Regions from separate parts of the Erwinia sorbitola genome, predicted to be linked through region 1. Evidence: predicted binding sites of a transcription regulator. Region 1 holds the regulator's gene; each other region holds the start of a gene.
The links. Region 1 encodes CRP, which controls carbon source genes, mostly activating them, when cyclic AMP is high. Its sites were predicted from a motif close to ATGTGANNNNNNTCACAT; they were not measured.
Positions count from the first base shown of each region.

Region 2: a site for CRP is predicted at 2,204-2,221, ahead of GN242_RS00240 (PTS mannitol transporter subunit IICBA). Genes of this name have one in related genera too.
Region 3: a site for CRP is predicted at 2,136-2,153, ahead of rhaS (HTH-type transcriptional activator RhaS). Genes of this name have one in related genera too.
Region 4: a site for CRP is predicted at 1,714-1,731, ahead of msrB (peptide-methionine (R)-S-oxide reductase MsrB). Genes of this name have one in related genera too.

Region 1 covers NZ_CP046509.1:381,482-385,064, reverse strand. The annotation lists gene GN242_RS01635 (amidohydrolase) at 1-469, opposite strand, end outside; gene GN242_RS01630 (OsmC family protein) at 755-1,162, opposite strand; gene crp (cAMP-activated global transcriptional regulator CRP) at 1,529-2,161, shown strand; gene GN242_RS01620 (YccS/YhfK family putative transporter) at 2,219-3,583, shown strand, end outside.
Region 2 covers NZ_CP046509.1:51,900-55,482, forward strand. The annotation lists gene GN242_RS00240 (PTS mannitol transporter subunit IICBA) at 10-1,941, opposite strand; gene GN242_RS00245 (DUF3053 domain-containing protein) at 2,403-3,119, opposite strand; gene GN242_RS00250 (HTH-type transcriptional regulator) at 3,451-3,583, shown strand, end outside.
Region 3 covers NZ_CP046509.1:2,189,934-2,193,516, forward strand. The annotation lists gene rhaT (L-rhamnose/proton symporter RhaT) at 1-243, shown strand, start outside; gene rhaR (HTH-type transcriptional activator RhaR) at 308-1,171, opposite strand; gene rhaS (HTH-type transcriptional activator RhaS) at 1,183-2,007, opposite strand; gene rhaB (rhamnulokinase) at 2,317-3,583, shown strand, end outside.
Region 4 covers NZ_CP046509.1:2,472,674-2,476,256, forward strand. The annotation lists gene ansA (asparaginase) at 1-191, shown strand, start outside; gene pncA (bifunctional nicotinamidase/pyrazinamidase) at 209-823, shown strand; gene GN242_RS11045 (YeaC family protein) at 899-1,177, opposite strand; gene msrB (peptide-methionine (R)-S-oxide reductase MsrB) at 1,186-1,596, opposite strand; gene gapA (glyceraldehyde-3-phosphate dehydrogenase) at 1,938-2,933, shown strand; gene GN242_RS11060 (D-hexose-6-phosphate mutarotase) at 3,008-3,583, shown strand, end outside.

The sequences.
Region 1 (3,583 bases):
GCGCTACCCCATCCAGTACGCCCAGTTTCACCAGCTCGCTGGCCCCTCCGGGCGGCACCTCTTCTGCATGCTGAAAAATAAAGCGCACTTTTCCGTTAATCTTCTCCTGCTGCTGGCACAGCACCCACGCGGCCCCCATCAGCATGGCCGTATGCGAATCGTGCCCACATGCATGCATTACCCCATGGTTATGCGAGGTAAACGCCTCCTGGTTCAACTCTTCAATGGGTAAGGCATCCATATCTGCACGTAAAGCAATACAGCGGTCGCCATGCGGCCCGGCAAGCTCTGCCAGCACGCTATTTGGCGTCGGCCGGGTGAGGGTTAACGGGCCAAACTTTGCCAGTTCAGCGGCAACATAATCTGCCGTTCCCTGCTCATGAAAAGAGAGTTCAGCGTTTGCGTGAATATGACGCCGCCATTGCAGTACCTTTGATGTGACATCGTGAATTAAACTCTCAGTATTCATCAGTGCTCCTTGATTGGTTGCAAGGTTAAGACCACAAACCAGACAACCCGGACGTTCGTTTAACCAGCCCGCAGGCCAGCAAGAAAGAAAGCAAAACAAGGAAAAATATACTGCTGGAGTCATCCACTCGCTGTGGCGTGAAATGCGGGTAGTTACCGTTCCGCATGATGTGCAGAAAATTGGCTATCAAAGGGGACAAATCGAAACAGGGAGGGGAAGATCACGGCAAGCTGCATCAGTTTCGGGCGGCCTGATAAGACCGCCGATTGGATTAAATCATCACTATCAGGTCAGCTCTATCACTTCATAGCTGTGGGTGATCTCCACGCTTTTCCCCAGCATAATCGCCACTGAGCAATATTTCTCTGCGGAGAGATCGACCGCACGTGATACCGCTTTATCGCCCAGAGCCTTGCCGCTGACAATAAAGTGCAGGTTGATATGGGTGAAAATGCGTGGAGCCTCTTCACGGCGTTCTGACGTCAGTTTAACCTCACAGTCGGCGACATCGTTACGGCCTTTCTGCAAAATAGACACCACGTCGATAGCACTACAGCCCCCGGCCGCCATCAGCACCATTTCCATCGGGCTGGGAGCTTTATCCCCTGCATTTCCATCCATCAGAATCTGATGGCCTGAGGAGGATTCTCCCAAAAACGTCATTCCTTCAACCCACTTAACTCGTGCATGCATCGCAAAATCCTCTCATTGAACCAGTGCAGAAAGAGTACGCTGCGCTAACAAAAACGGCAACGCCGCCGTTTTACAACTATGCTGAAGCGAGACAACAGAAGACAGTCTTGTAAAGCTGTGCTACAAACGAGGCTGCAATATTTTACTGGCATGAGAATGCACAGTAAAAACGGGACGACAGCTCGAGCCATGCTCCTAACAGAGGCCCGTACAAATTTCCTATGGGAACGCTTGACTATTTCAACGCCTGGCAGGGATTTAGCCCTGTATATCCAGCCTCCTCGCGCAGCAGTTCGGCGGCAACGCCTCTGTCACTCGTAGATGAAGGGTATATTTAGGCACGATTACAACAGAGGATAACAGCGAATGGTTCTCGGCAAACCGCAAACAGACCCTACTCTCGAATGGTTCCTGTCTCATTGCCATATTCACAAATATCCATCCAAAAGCACTCTGATTCATCAGGGTGAGAAGGCGGAAACCCTCTACTATATCGTTAAAGGATCGGTAGCGGTGTTAATCAAGGATGAAGAAGGCAAAGAGATGATCCTCTCCTACCTCAACCAGGGCGACTTTATTGGCGAACTGGGTCTCTTTGAAGAGGGGCAGGAGCGTAGTGCGTGGGTACGTGCGAAAACAGCCTGTGAAGTGGCTGAAATTTCCTATAAAAAATTCCGTCAGTTGATTCAGGTGAATCCTGACATTCTGATGCGCCTGTCTTCACAGATGGCGCGTCGCCTGCAAGTCACCTCAGAGAAAGTGGGTAACTTAGCTTTCCTTGATGTGACCGGACGCATCGCCCAGACGTTACTGAATCTGGCGAAACAACCGGATGCCATGACTCACCCGGATGGTATGCAGATTAAAATCACCCGTCAGGAGATCGGCCAGATCGTCGGCTGCTCCCGTGAAACCGTAGGTCGTATTCTGAAAATGCTGGAAGATCAGAACCTGATCTCCGCACATGGTAAAACCATCGTTGTTTACGGCACACGTTAACCGGCTCTGAACCCACGGCGCGACCCCCTGTCGCGCCGTTTTTATTTGGTGTGGCTCATGTGGCGGAGAATCATCTATCATCCCGAAGTGAACTATGCACTCAGGCAGACGCTGGTGCTCTGTTTACCTGTGGCGATCGGCTGGATGCTCGGCCATCTGCAAAACGGCCTGCTGTTCTCTTTAGTTCCTGCCTGCTGTAACAATGCTGGTCTTGATACCCCGCACAAGCGTTTCTTTAAACGCCTGATCGTCGGAGGCTGCCTGTTTGCCTTCAGCAGCTTTTTGATTCAATACGCTGGTGCCGAAGGGGTTCCCCTACCGCTGATCCTGCTGGTGATGGCGCTACTGCTTGGCGTCACCGGTGAGATCAGCCCGCTGCACGCACGTCTGCTTCCCGCATCGCTGATTGCCGCTATCTTCACCCTCAGCCTGGCCGGACGCATGCCAATGTGGCAGCCGCCGCTGCTCTATATTCTTGGCACTGTCTGGTACGGCGCTTTTAACTGGTTCTGGTTCAGGCTGTGGAAAGAGCAGCCGATGCGTGAAACACTCAGCCTGCTGTATCGGGAACTTGCCGACTATTGCGAAGCCAAATATAGCCTGCTTACCCGGCTTACCGACCCGCAAACTGCCTTGCCACCGCTGCTGGCGCGCCAGCAAAAAGCCGTCGATCTGATTAATACCTGCTACCAACAGATGCATATGCTTTCGGCCAGCCGCGATAGCCACTACCAGCGTCTGACACGGGCATTTCAGGTGGCGCTTGATTTACAGGAGCATATAGCGGTCAGCCTGCATCAGCCGGAGGAGGTGCAGAAGCTGGTGGAGCAGAGCCACGCCGAGGCGGTGATCCGCTGGAATGCGCAAACCATCGCCGCCCGCCTGCGCGTGCTGGCCGACGACATTCTCTACCACCGTTTTCCAGAGCGTTTCACCATGGAGAAACAGCTTCAGGCACTGGAGAAGATCTCCCGTCAGCATCCGGATAATCCGGTCGGCCACTTCTGCTACTACCACTTCAGCCGCATCGCCCGCGTGCTGCGTACCCAGCGTCCACTGTACCGCCGTGACCTGATGGCCGATCGCCAGCGCCGCCTGCCGCTGCTTCCTGCGTTGAAAAATTACCTGTCGTTAAAATCTTCAGCCCTGCGCACTGCCGCGCGTTATGCGGTGATGCTGGCCTTTGCCAGTTCACTGGCGCTGTTCTTCAACCTGCCAAAACCTTACTGGGTACTGATGACAGTGATGTTTGTCAGCCTCAACGGCTACAGTGCAACCCGGGTACGGATTCAGCACAGGGCTTTGGGAACGCTGGCCGGGCTGGCGATTGCTGCCGTGACTCTCGGCCTGCATGCGCCAGAGTCCTGGATATTACTGGTGATGCTGCTGATCACCCTGGTGAGCTATCTGTTTATCCGCAAG
Region 2 (3,583 bases), 330 kb from region 1:
ATAGTCCGCTTACGCGCTGGTTTTTCCTGACAGAATGTCGAGCACTTCCTGCACACTGGTGGTGGTGGCCAGTCGGGCAATCACGCTGTCATCGTCCAGGGCATTGGTCAGGCTGGTAATTACCTGAATATGTTCGTTATTACGGGCAGCAATACCGATGACCAGGCGGGCGATATCATCCGGCTCTTCACCGAAGTGAACGCCGTCCGGGTACTGGCAGAACACCACGCCGGTTTTCAGCACGCGGTCTTTGGCTTCCACGGTGCCATGCGGTACGGCGATAGACTCGCCCAGGTAGGTGGGCGTCAGTTTTTCGCGCTCCAGCATGGCGGCAACGTATTCCGGCTCAACGTAACCCCCCTTCACCAGCTGCTCACCGGCAAAGCGAATCGCCTGCTCTTTGTTCGTCGCATGGTTGCCGAGGAACACGTTGGCAGCACTCAGTTTGAACAGGTGTTCCTGGCCCTCATCAAAGCTATCACTCAGCGTACTGCTGACTTTTTCGCGGTGACCGGCGCTGCGCCCGGCTTCGACCAGACGGGCTGTCAGGTCGGTATACAGGCCGCTGTCGAGGAAGTTGGTCAGTGAGATATGTTGCGCATGTGGTGCCTGGCGCATTGCACGTTCGGTCAGGTCGCGGTGGGTAATGACCAGGTCGACATCGCCCGGCAGGCTGTTAATGGCGGTATTGGTCACGGAAATACTGCTCAGTCCGGCATCGTTTACCTTCTTGCGCAGTACGCCTGCACCCATGGCGCTGGAACCCATACCGGCATCGCAGGCCACGATGATTTTGCGTACATGGCTCAGGTCGCTGTGCAGGCCATCAGCAGCGCCAGCAGGTGTAGCGGACTGGCCTTTAGACTGCGCTTTCATCTCCTGCACACGGCGGGATGCGGCTTCGATATCGTCATCTTCTTTCACTTTGCTGGTTTTCAGCAGAATGGCAGAAACCACGAAGGAGACGGCAAAAGCAGCGACGATCGCAGCGATGTTAGCGAAGTAAGCCCCTTTTGGCGTCATTGCCAGTACCGCAAGGATGGAACCTGGAGAAGCCGGAGAAACCAGACCGCCGTTCAGCAGAGTCAGGGTGAATACGCCGGTCATTCCGCCGAGGATTACCGCCAGAATGAGGCGCGGGTTCATCAGCACATACGGGAAGTAGATTTCGTGAATACCACCAAGGAAGTGGATAATCGCAGCGCCACCGGCAGACTGTTTAGCGTTACCACGGCCGAAGAACATATAAGCCATCAGCACGCCCATACCCGGACCTGGGTTGGCTTCGATCAGGAAGAAGATCGATTTACCGGCTTCGCTAGCCTGCTGGATACCCAGCGGCGAGAAGATACCGTGGTTAATGGCGTTATTCAGGAACAGGATTTTCGCCGGTTCGACGAAGATGGAGGTCAATGGCAGCAGGTTGTTCTGCACCATCAGATTCACGCCGGCGGCGAGAATGTGCGACAAGCCTTCCACCAGTGGGCCGATTGCCATGAAAGCAAGGATAGCCAACAGCATGCCGATGATACCGGCAGAGAAGTTGTTAACCAGCATCTCAAAGCCGCTTTTGATTTTACCGTCAACCTGGCGGTCGAAGGTTTTAATCGCCCATCCACCCAGCGGGCCGGCAATCATTGAGCCAAGGAACATTGGCATATCGGCACCGACGATAACGCCCATGGTGGTGATAGCACCAACCACACCGCCGCGATCACCACCGACCAGACGACCACCGGTAAAGCCGATCAGCAGCGGCAGCAGATAGGTAATCATTGGGCCAACCAGCTTCGCCATCGTTTCGTTTGGCAGCCATCCGGTTGGAATAAACAGCGCGGTGATAATACCCCAGGCAATAAATGCCCCGATATTTGGCATTACCATATTGCTCAGAAAGCGACCAAAGTTTTGTACCTTGATCTTGATATCTGATGAGGACATAAAAAACACCCCTTATTGGTACGCGCCGACGAATAAGAGAGCGCGTTGAATTTTTGTTTTAGACCCGGCAGCGGTAACCGTCAGTATCACTGTATGCAGGCGGACTCTATCACGCGGATTTTATGCTGCGTAGCTGTCGCAAGAAGTGTGATTTAGATCACCATGCCAGGTGGGGGTAGAGGGGGGTTTTAGTGACGGCGATCACATTTGTGACGTGTAGAAAAACGACTAAGGCGTTTTTTTAAACGAAAAAGGCGGATTGGTGTGATGAATATCACATTTTAATGTTGTTGTTTTGTGTGTTATTTGTGATCTGCATCACAAATTATTTTCGACCAGAATGCGTCCGATCACACTTCTTTCGTCGCCGAAATCTTAAGAATAGTCTTATGTAAGAAAATTACACGATATGAGGGGAGAGGAGAAAAAAGAGCTGACGAATGCCAGCTCTGATTGATTGCTTACTGGAAACTGCCCTTCAGCGCAGTTTGCGCCTGAGACAGCGCCTGAGCGTTGGCACTCAGATTACTCATCAGCGTATTGTACTGGCTGGCCTGTGCCTGGGTCGGGAACTGAATCGCCGATCCATTAAAGCTGACGTTAGCCCCCTGCTGTTGCAGGAAGTCACCGGTCTGCACCGCATCCTGGCTCAGAGTCTGTAATGCTGGCAGCAGCGGCATCAGCGTTGCAGCAGGTTGAGTCACCACTTTGGTGTACACATTGTCATAGACGGTCTTCAGCGCTTCAGGCTGTTTCAGAGCGGCTTTGCTGCTGTCGGCCTGAGTTTTCGCTGTCTGAATCTGCTGGGCAAGAACGCCAAGAGAACCGCTCGCCTGGCGCAGGGCATCACGATGCGTCAGATAATCCTGTGGGGTGCGAATAGCGGAAAGCTCATCCACTACCGGCTTCAGGCCGGAATCTACTGCGCGGTTAACCTGCTGTGAGAAACCATAAAGAATGGCGTAGTCGCTGACGTAGGGGCCAAATTTCTGCTTTTGGTCTTCACTCAGACTGGGAAGGTGTTCACCGCTGCGCATCACGGTGTTTTGCAGGAAATCGATAAACGCTTTGCGCTGATCGGCTTCGTTATCGCCACAGCCAGTAAGCTGTAATACCAAAAACAGCGCCATAACCGGCACCAGCAGACGCGTCAAGATGCGTGATGATCCTGTCATCATAAGAAATTAACTCCTGTTAACAGATACTTATCGGTTTAATTCAAACAACTAATCTTGCGTAAAGAATAGTCGAAATCACTTTTGATGGATAGCAGAGTCTATGTAACTTATTTTTGCGCCTCGTTTTTTGGCTGATACCAACGCAGGATGAAAAAATAAACAAAAAATATGATCCGGATCTCACAAAATGATCTAATACTTATGATCCTGGCGTTACCCTGTGCTGCCCCAAAAAGCGCCCCAGTGGCTGATGTATGCCAGCATTGAGAACCTGGACTTAAGGTTCTTTCCCTCTGGTTGTTCACGTTTTGTGAGTTTTCGAGGAGTGCTTATGGAGACTATAGATCCAATGTCTGAACTGCTTTCCAGTCTGGAGCAGATTGTCCTTACCCGTAACATCATGCACGCTATTCCGGCCCTGAAAGATGATGTGGCGCCACCCGAGCCAAAAAGAGTTCGGGAAA
Region 3 (3,583 bases), 1.8 Mb from region 1:
GGCGGCACCATGTGGTATTTACAGTTCTTCTTCTATGCCTGGGGTCATGCGCGTATCCCTGCTCAGTATGACTTCGTCAGCTGGATGCTGCATATGAGCTTCTATGTACTGTGCGGCGGTCTGGTCGGGCTGATTCTGAAAGAGTGGAATAACGTGGGGCGTAAGCCAGTAGGTGTATTGAGCGTTGGCTGTTTTGTGATAATCCTGGCGGCCAACATTGTCGGTATGGGTATGGTCTCCTGACGGCTGCTGAACGGGTAACATATCAAGGGCTGGCCATCTGGTCAGCCCTTTTACATGGCGGTGATTATGCTTTTTCAGATCCTGTGTGTAACTGCGGGCTGCGCACAAATCGCTGACGCCAGCCGCTGGGCGTCATGCCCGTTTCGCGGGTAAACACCACGGAAAAGTAGTTACTGTCGTCAAAGCCGCAGCGTGCAGCGACTTCACCGATCAGACATTCGCTGGTGCGCAGCAGATGTTTTGCCTGGCACAGCTGTAACTGCCGTAAATAGTGACCAACGGTCATCCCGGTTTGCTGACGAAAAAGCTGTTTTAACGCACGTTCTGACAGCTGATGCTGCGCGCAAAAAGTGGCGAGATCGAACGGCAGAGCAATCTGTCCCTGAATCGCCGCCATCAACAGATCGAGCTGTTCACCTTCAGGCATTTGCCAGGCGCGGTCGGAAGCATAGCGATGGCGCTTGAGCACTAATGCCAGCTGCAAAAACAGGGCTTCGGTGAGCTGGCGCGACAGTACATCACTTTTGCGGCTCTCCTGCTCCAGCTGCTGGATCACACCGCGTGCCAGTGCCATACCTCGCGTGGTTAAACGCCAGGCGGAGGAGTCAGCTGGTGGCAGCAGCTGCTGCCAGTCCAGGCTTAACTGAAAGCGCTCCGGGCAGTAGATAATATTATCCAGCGCCAGCTCATTTACCGATTCATAGCTGTGGCAGTCACTGGCGCTGATATAGAAGATATCCCCGCAGGTGACCAGCCAGGGCCGGTCATTCATCACATGCAGGCCGTTACCGCGCCATACCAGCACAATCTCATTAAATTCATGAACGTGAGGCGGAAAGGAGGGTTGAGAGGTGCGTTCCGCCACCGCTACAGGCATCTGTTCCGACGGTAAATAATCAGCTTTTGCCAGCCGCAGGGGAGCAGTCACGGGTCACCTCATCAGTTGTTTTGTCGCAGTGTACGTGGAGAAGAGCCAAATTCGCGTTTAAACAGCGTGGAAAAGTGATTGCTGTCACCAAAACCACAGTGAAAGGCAATATCTGTTACGCGCATTTCACTGTGCCGCAGCAGATGGCGCGCCTCCAGCAGACGCAGGCGATTAAGATAACGCTGCGGAGTACTGCCGGTTTGCTGCTTAAGCTGGCGATGCAGGGTGCGCAGCGATAGCGAGAAGCGGTCGGCCAGTTTTTCCCACTCTATATCCTCACTGTAGTGATCCGCCAGCCAGTCCAGCAGCCCGCGCAGACGGCCATCCTGGTCGTCACTGCTGGCGGCACTGCATCCCTGACGTAACAGCACCAGCAGGCGCATAAAGTTCATCTCCTGTTCAGCCTGGCAGGCCATGCTGTCATTGAGCGGCGGCAGTTCTAACTGGTCAATCAGCTGCCTGGCCTGTGCCAGCACCTTATTGCCGATGCGCCAGTGGGAGGAGTAATGCCCATCCTGCTCCTGAGGCAGCAGATGCTGAAGACCCGAGAGGAAACGAAACGATTCCGGCCCGCGATACAGCACGTTAGTCAGGCAGAGATTCTCCGTCTGTTCGTACAGATGGCGGTCATGGCTGCGCACAAAGCAGACGCAGCCGCTGCACAATGGCTGTGACTGGCCGTTAAAGACATGAATCCCTGATCCCTGTTCAACAATGACGATTTCATGAAAATCATCGTGATGATGTTCCGGAAACACGCCCTGCGGTGCACGCGGCTCAATGGCCACCGGGAAGTGCCCGGTCGGGAAGAAATCAACGCTGTGTAAGACGGTCATGATCGTTTCCTCTTTAACATTCAGGTAACAGAGTCTACGCAGCGCGGAAAAAAGGCACCTTGAATTTCTGACAGTGAAAGCGGCTATCCCGGTGATATTTTTAAGAAAGTACCGGGGAAAAGTGAGAAATGCGGCCAGCGTCACATCCTCCATTTCACCGCCATAAAACTGTTCTGCCACGGTTTTGTGAGCTGCTTCACGTACATCTTTGTCATGCTGCCAGCGGCCAGATCCGGTTGGCAGTAACAAGAAGGTAGCTAAATCAGGCTCTTTTACACTGGTGACATTGAATCATCAGGAAGCTATTACATGAGCCTTCGTCACTTTGTTGCCATCGATCTTGGTGCTTCCAGCGGTCGCGTTATGCTGGCACAGCACGACTCACACAGCGGTGAAATTACGCTGAGTGAAATCAGTCGCTGCGTCAATCAGCTGGTCACGATTGATGATCGTCAGTGCTGGGATCTTGATGCACTGGAACGGTTTATTACCGCCGCACTGGAAAATATTGACCGGCAGGGCATTGTGCCGGAAAGCATCGGTATTGATACCTGGGCGGTGGATTACGTGCTGCTGGATGCGCAGGGCGGACGCGTCGGGCCTCCCGTTGCCTATCGCGATGACCGTACCCACGGCGTGATGGCTCAGGCCTGCCGTGAGCTGGGGCTCGACGCTATTTATCAGCGCACCGGTATCCAGTTCCTGCCATTTAATACGCTTTATCAGCTGCGGGCGCTGTGCCGCGATCGCGCTTCCGATCTGGCACGGGTCGCTTATGCACTGCTGATCCCTGACTATCTGCATTACCGGCTGACAGGCCAGCTTAACTGGGAATATACCAACGCCACCACCACTCAGATGCTGAATATCACCAGCGGTGAGTGGGATGCAGAGCTGCTGCGCTGGAGCGGGGCGAATCCCTCCTGGTTTGGCAAGCCGTCGCAGCCCGGCCGACGGGTGGGCGTCTGGAGCAGCCCGTCAGGAAAAGAGATTCCGGTGGTGGCGGTTGCCACCCACGACACCGCCAGCGCGGTGCTGGCAACCCCGCTGAACGGTGAAAACGCAGCCTATCTCAGTTCCGGAACCTGGTCATTAATGGGGTTCGAAAGCCGCCAGCCTTTTACCAGCCAGGCCGCGCAGGATGCCAATATCACCAACGAAGGCGGGGCCGAAGGGCGCTTTCGGGTGTTGAAAAATATCATGGGCCTGTGGCTGCTGCAGCGCGTATGCGACGAGCTGGCCATTACCGACCTCTGTCAGCTGATTGCTGATGCCGAACGGCAGCCCGCCTGCCAGTGGCTGATTAACGCAAACGATGAACGCTTTATTAACCCGTCCAGCATGGTGCGTGAAATTCAGGATGCCTGCGCCCGTCAGCAAATGCCGGTGCCGGCGACTCCGGCGGAGCTGGCGCGCTGCATCTTCGACAGCCTGGCATTTTGTTACCGCCAGGTGTTGCTCGAACTGGAACAGCTGCGCGGCAGACGCTTCAGCCAGCTGCATATTGTCGGCGGTGGCTGTCAGAACCAGTTTCTCAACCAGCTCTGTGCCGATGCCTGTGGCATTCCGGTCTTCG
Region 4 (3,583 bases), 2.1 Mb from region 1:
CTGGCAAGGTCAATATGGGCGGTTATGCCACCGGGAATGCACTGGCGCTTGCAGGTGTGGTGAGCGGCGCGGATCTGACCGTTGAAGCCACGCTGACCAAACTGCACTTCCTTTTGAGTCAGGATCTGACCAGCGATGAAATCCGCCAGCTGATGAAACAGAACCTGCGCGGCGAACTGACCCCGGATTGATTTTAAAGGAGAGAAACATGCGTGAGCGTCAGGCATTGTTGTTGGTTGATCTGCAAAATGATTTTTGTGCCGGCGGTGCTCTGGCCGTTAATCAGGGCGAAGAGACCATCGCGGTGGCAAACCAGCTTGCCGCTGAATTCTGCGCGCGTGGTGAGCCGGTCATTGCCACGCTGGACTGGCATCCGGCTGGTCATGGCAGCTTCGCCAGCAGCGCAGGAACGCAGCCAGGCACACTGGGTGAGCTGCACGGCCTGCCGCAGGTGTGGTGGCCCGATCACTGTATCCAGCACAGCCAGGGCGCGCTTCTGCATCCTGCGCTGAACCAGACCCTGCTCACCTTGAAAGTTTACAAGGGTGAAAATCCTGAAATCGATAGCTACAGCGCTTTTTTCGACAACGGACGTCGCCAGCAGACCCGGCTGTACGAATGGCTCCAGCAGCACGATATCACTGCGCTGACGGTTATGGGCCTGGCAACGGACTACTGTGTGAAATACAGCGTGCTGGATGCGCTGACGCTGGGTTATCAGGTCACCGTAGTAAGCGCCGGATGTCGCGGAGTGAACCTGCGGGCCGATGACAGTGAAACGGCCCTCGCCGAAATGGCTCAGGCCGGGGCAAAAATCCTGTAGAGTGCTGAATGTTTCCGGGCCGGTTTCTACCGGCCTGCGGATAATTCCATTACGAATTATTCGTTAAGGAATAATTTATTGCAGTTTGATACGGGTGACCGCGTCATCCTCAATACCGAACTCTTCTTTCAGCTGTTTTTTACTTTTCATCACGATTTCTCCACCCCTGGCTACACTCATATGTTGCGGATTATCGTTATGACGTGCCTGCCAGAGTAAAACCAGTTGCAGGCTGTTCTCTTTCTGCTCCGGCGTAAGAGCGACACCGTCTGCCCATTTGCCGGTTTCTACCGCGGTGACGAGGCGCTGGTAAATATCAGGCGTCATGCTGGCGATCATCTCATCCAGTTCCATTGTAGCTCCTAGCCCTGAGTACTGTTGCCGTCTTCATCAGTGAAACTCAATGAAGCGGAGTTGACACAGAAACGCTCACCGGTTGGCTGCGGGCCATCAGGGAAGACATGACCAAGATGTGAATCACAGCTACCACAGCGAATTTCAATACGTTGCATGCCGTGAGTATCATCTTCAAGATAGCGAATAGCGTCATCGCTGTAAGGCTGATAGAAGCTCGGCCAGCCACAACCTGAGTCATATTTCGTCTCAGACAGGAACAGCGGCGCCTGACAAATCAGGCAGTGATAGATGCCTTCATCTTTGTTATGCAGCAGTTTTCCGGAGTACGGCGGTTCGGTTCCACGCTGCTGGGTAACGTAGCGCTGCATCTCATTTAACGCATTTTCGGGTGAGAAAGGTGTATCATCATTAGCCATGTTAGACTCTCTGGCAGTGTTATTCTGAAAAGATCGGCTAGTATTCTAACAAATACATAACAAGATCAGGTGAATTTTTCTTGTAGAGGGCACAACAAGATCCAGCCATGGCTGAATTTGTGATGCAGCTCACTATTTTAATCGTTCACCCCTTTGTATTCGGGCATTCTGCCCCAAGATCCATGTTGTTCGTGCGTCAAGAATAAGGTTTTGTGTTGAATAATTCCTGTGCGTCAGTTTGATTTGTCGCAACAATTGACACGATTCCGCTTGACGCCTGGTAAGGTTTTTGTAATTTTACAGCCAACCTTTTATTCACTATCAACAAGCTGGTGGAATATATGACTATCAAAGTAGGTATCAACGGTTTTGGCCGTATCGGTCGCATCGTTTTCCGTGCTGCTCAGGAACGTTCTGATGTAGAAATCGTTGCAATCAACGATCTGCTCGACGCTGAGTACATGGCTTACATGCTGAAATACGACTCAACTCACGGCCGTTTCAACGGAACCGTAGAAGTGAAAGACGGCCATCTGGTTGTTAACGGTAAAACCATCCGTGTTACCGCTGAACGTGATCCGGCTAACCTGAAGTGGGATGCAGTAGGCGTTGATGTGGTTGCAGAAGCGACCGGTATCTTCCTGACCGACGAAACTGCACGTAAACACATCCAGGCTGGCGCTAAGAAAGTTGTTCTGACTGGCCCATCTAAAGATGACACCCCAATGTTCGTTATGGGTGTAAACCACAAGTCATACGCTGGCCAGGATATCGTTTCTAACGCTTCCTGCACCACCAACTGCCTGGCACCACTGGCTAAAGTTATCAACGACAACTTCGGTATCGTTGAAGCGCTGATGACCACTGTTCACGCAACTACCGCTACTCAGAAAACCGTTGATGGCCCGTCTCACAAAGACTGGCGCGGCGGTCGTGGCGCATCTCAGAACATCATCCCTTCATCTACCGGCGCTGCTAAAGCTGTAGGTAAAGTGATTCCTGAGCTGAACGGCAAACTGACTGGTATGGCGTTCCGCGTTCCTACCCCTAACGTTTCTGTTGTTGACCTGACTGCACGTCTGGCTAAACCAGCATCTTACAAAGAAATTTGTGCTGCGATTAAAGCTGCTGCCGAAGGCGAAATGAAAGGCGTTCTGGGTTACACCGAAGACGAAGTTGTTTCTACCGATTTCAACGGTGAAACTCTGACTTCAATCTTCGATGCTAAAGCAGGTATCGCTCTGAGCGACACTTTCGTTAAACTGGTTTCCTGGTACGATAACGAAACTGGCTACTCCAACAAGGTTCTTGACCTGGTTGCTCACATCGCTAAATAAGCTTTGTGTTGAGTACGATACAGAGGGCGACGTTGTCGCCCTTTTTTTATGGTTAAATTTCAGAAGGCTGACTGATGAACGAGAAACTCTTTTCACTGCCCGTGATTAACCAGATATCCCCTTACCTCTCACAGCGCCAGATTGGCGAACTCCCGGTCGTGGTGGTGGCGCATCCTAAAGTCCGCGCCGCCGTGACCTTACAGGGCGCGCAGCTGATTGCATGGCAACCTGCCGGTGAAAAACCAGTGATCTGGTTAAGTGATAAAACCGCCTGGACTGCGGGTAAGGCAATACGCGGCGGTGTACCAATCTGCTGGCCGTGGTTTGGCCCGGCGGGTGAGCCTGCCCATGGTTTTGCCCGCATTCTGCCGTGGACGCTGACCGCGCACGATGAAAACGAAAACAGCGTAATGCTGACCTTTGAATTAAAAAGCAGTGAGCAGAGCAAAAAGCTCTGGCCACACGATTTTACCCTGCTCGCCCGCTTCCGTTTTAGTGACCGCTGTGAAATTGAGCTGGAAGCCCACGGTGACTATGAAGCCACTGCTGCACTGCACAGCTATTTCGAAGTCGCGGATATTGACGGCGTAGAAGTAAGTGGTCTTGGCGAAAGCTATATTGATAAGGTCAATAACGGCGTTATTGGAACT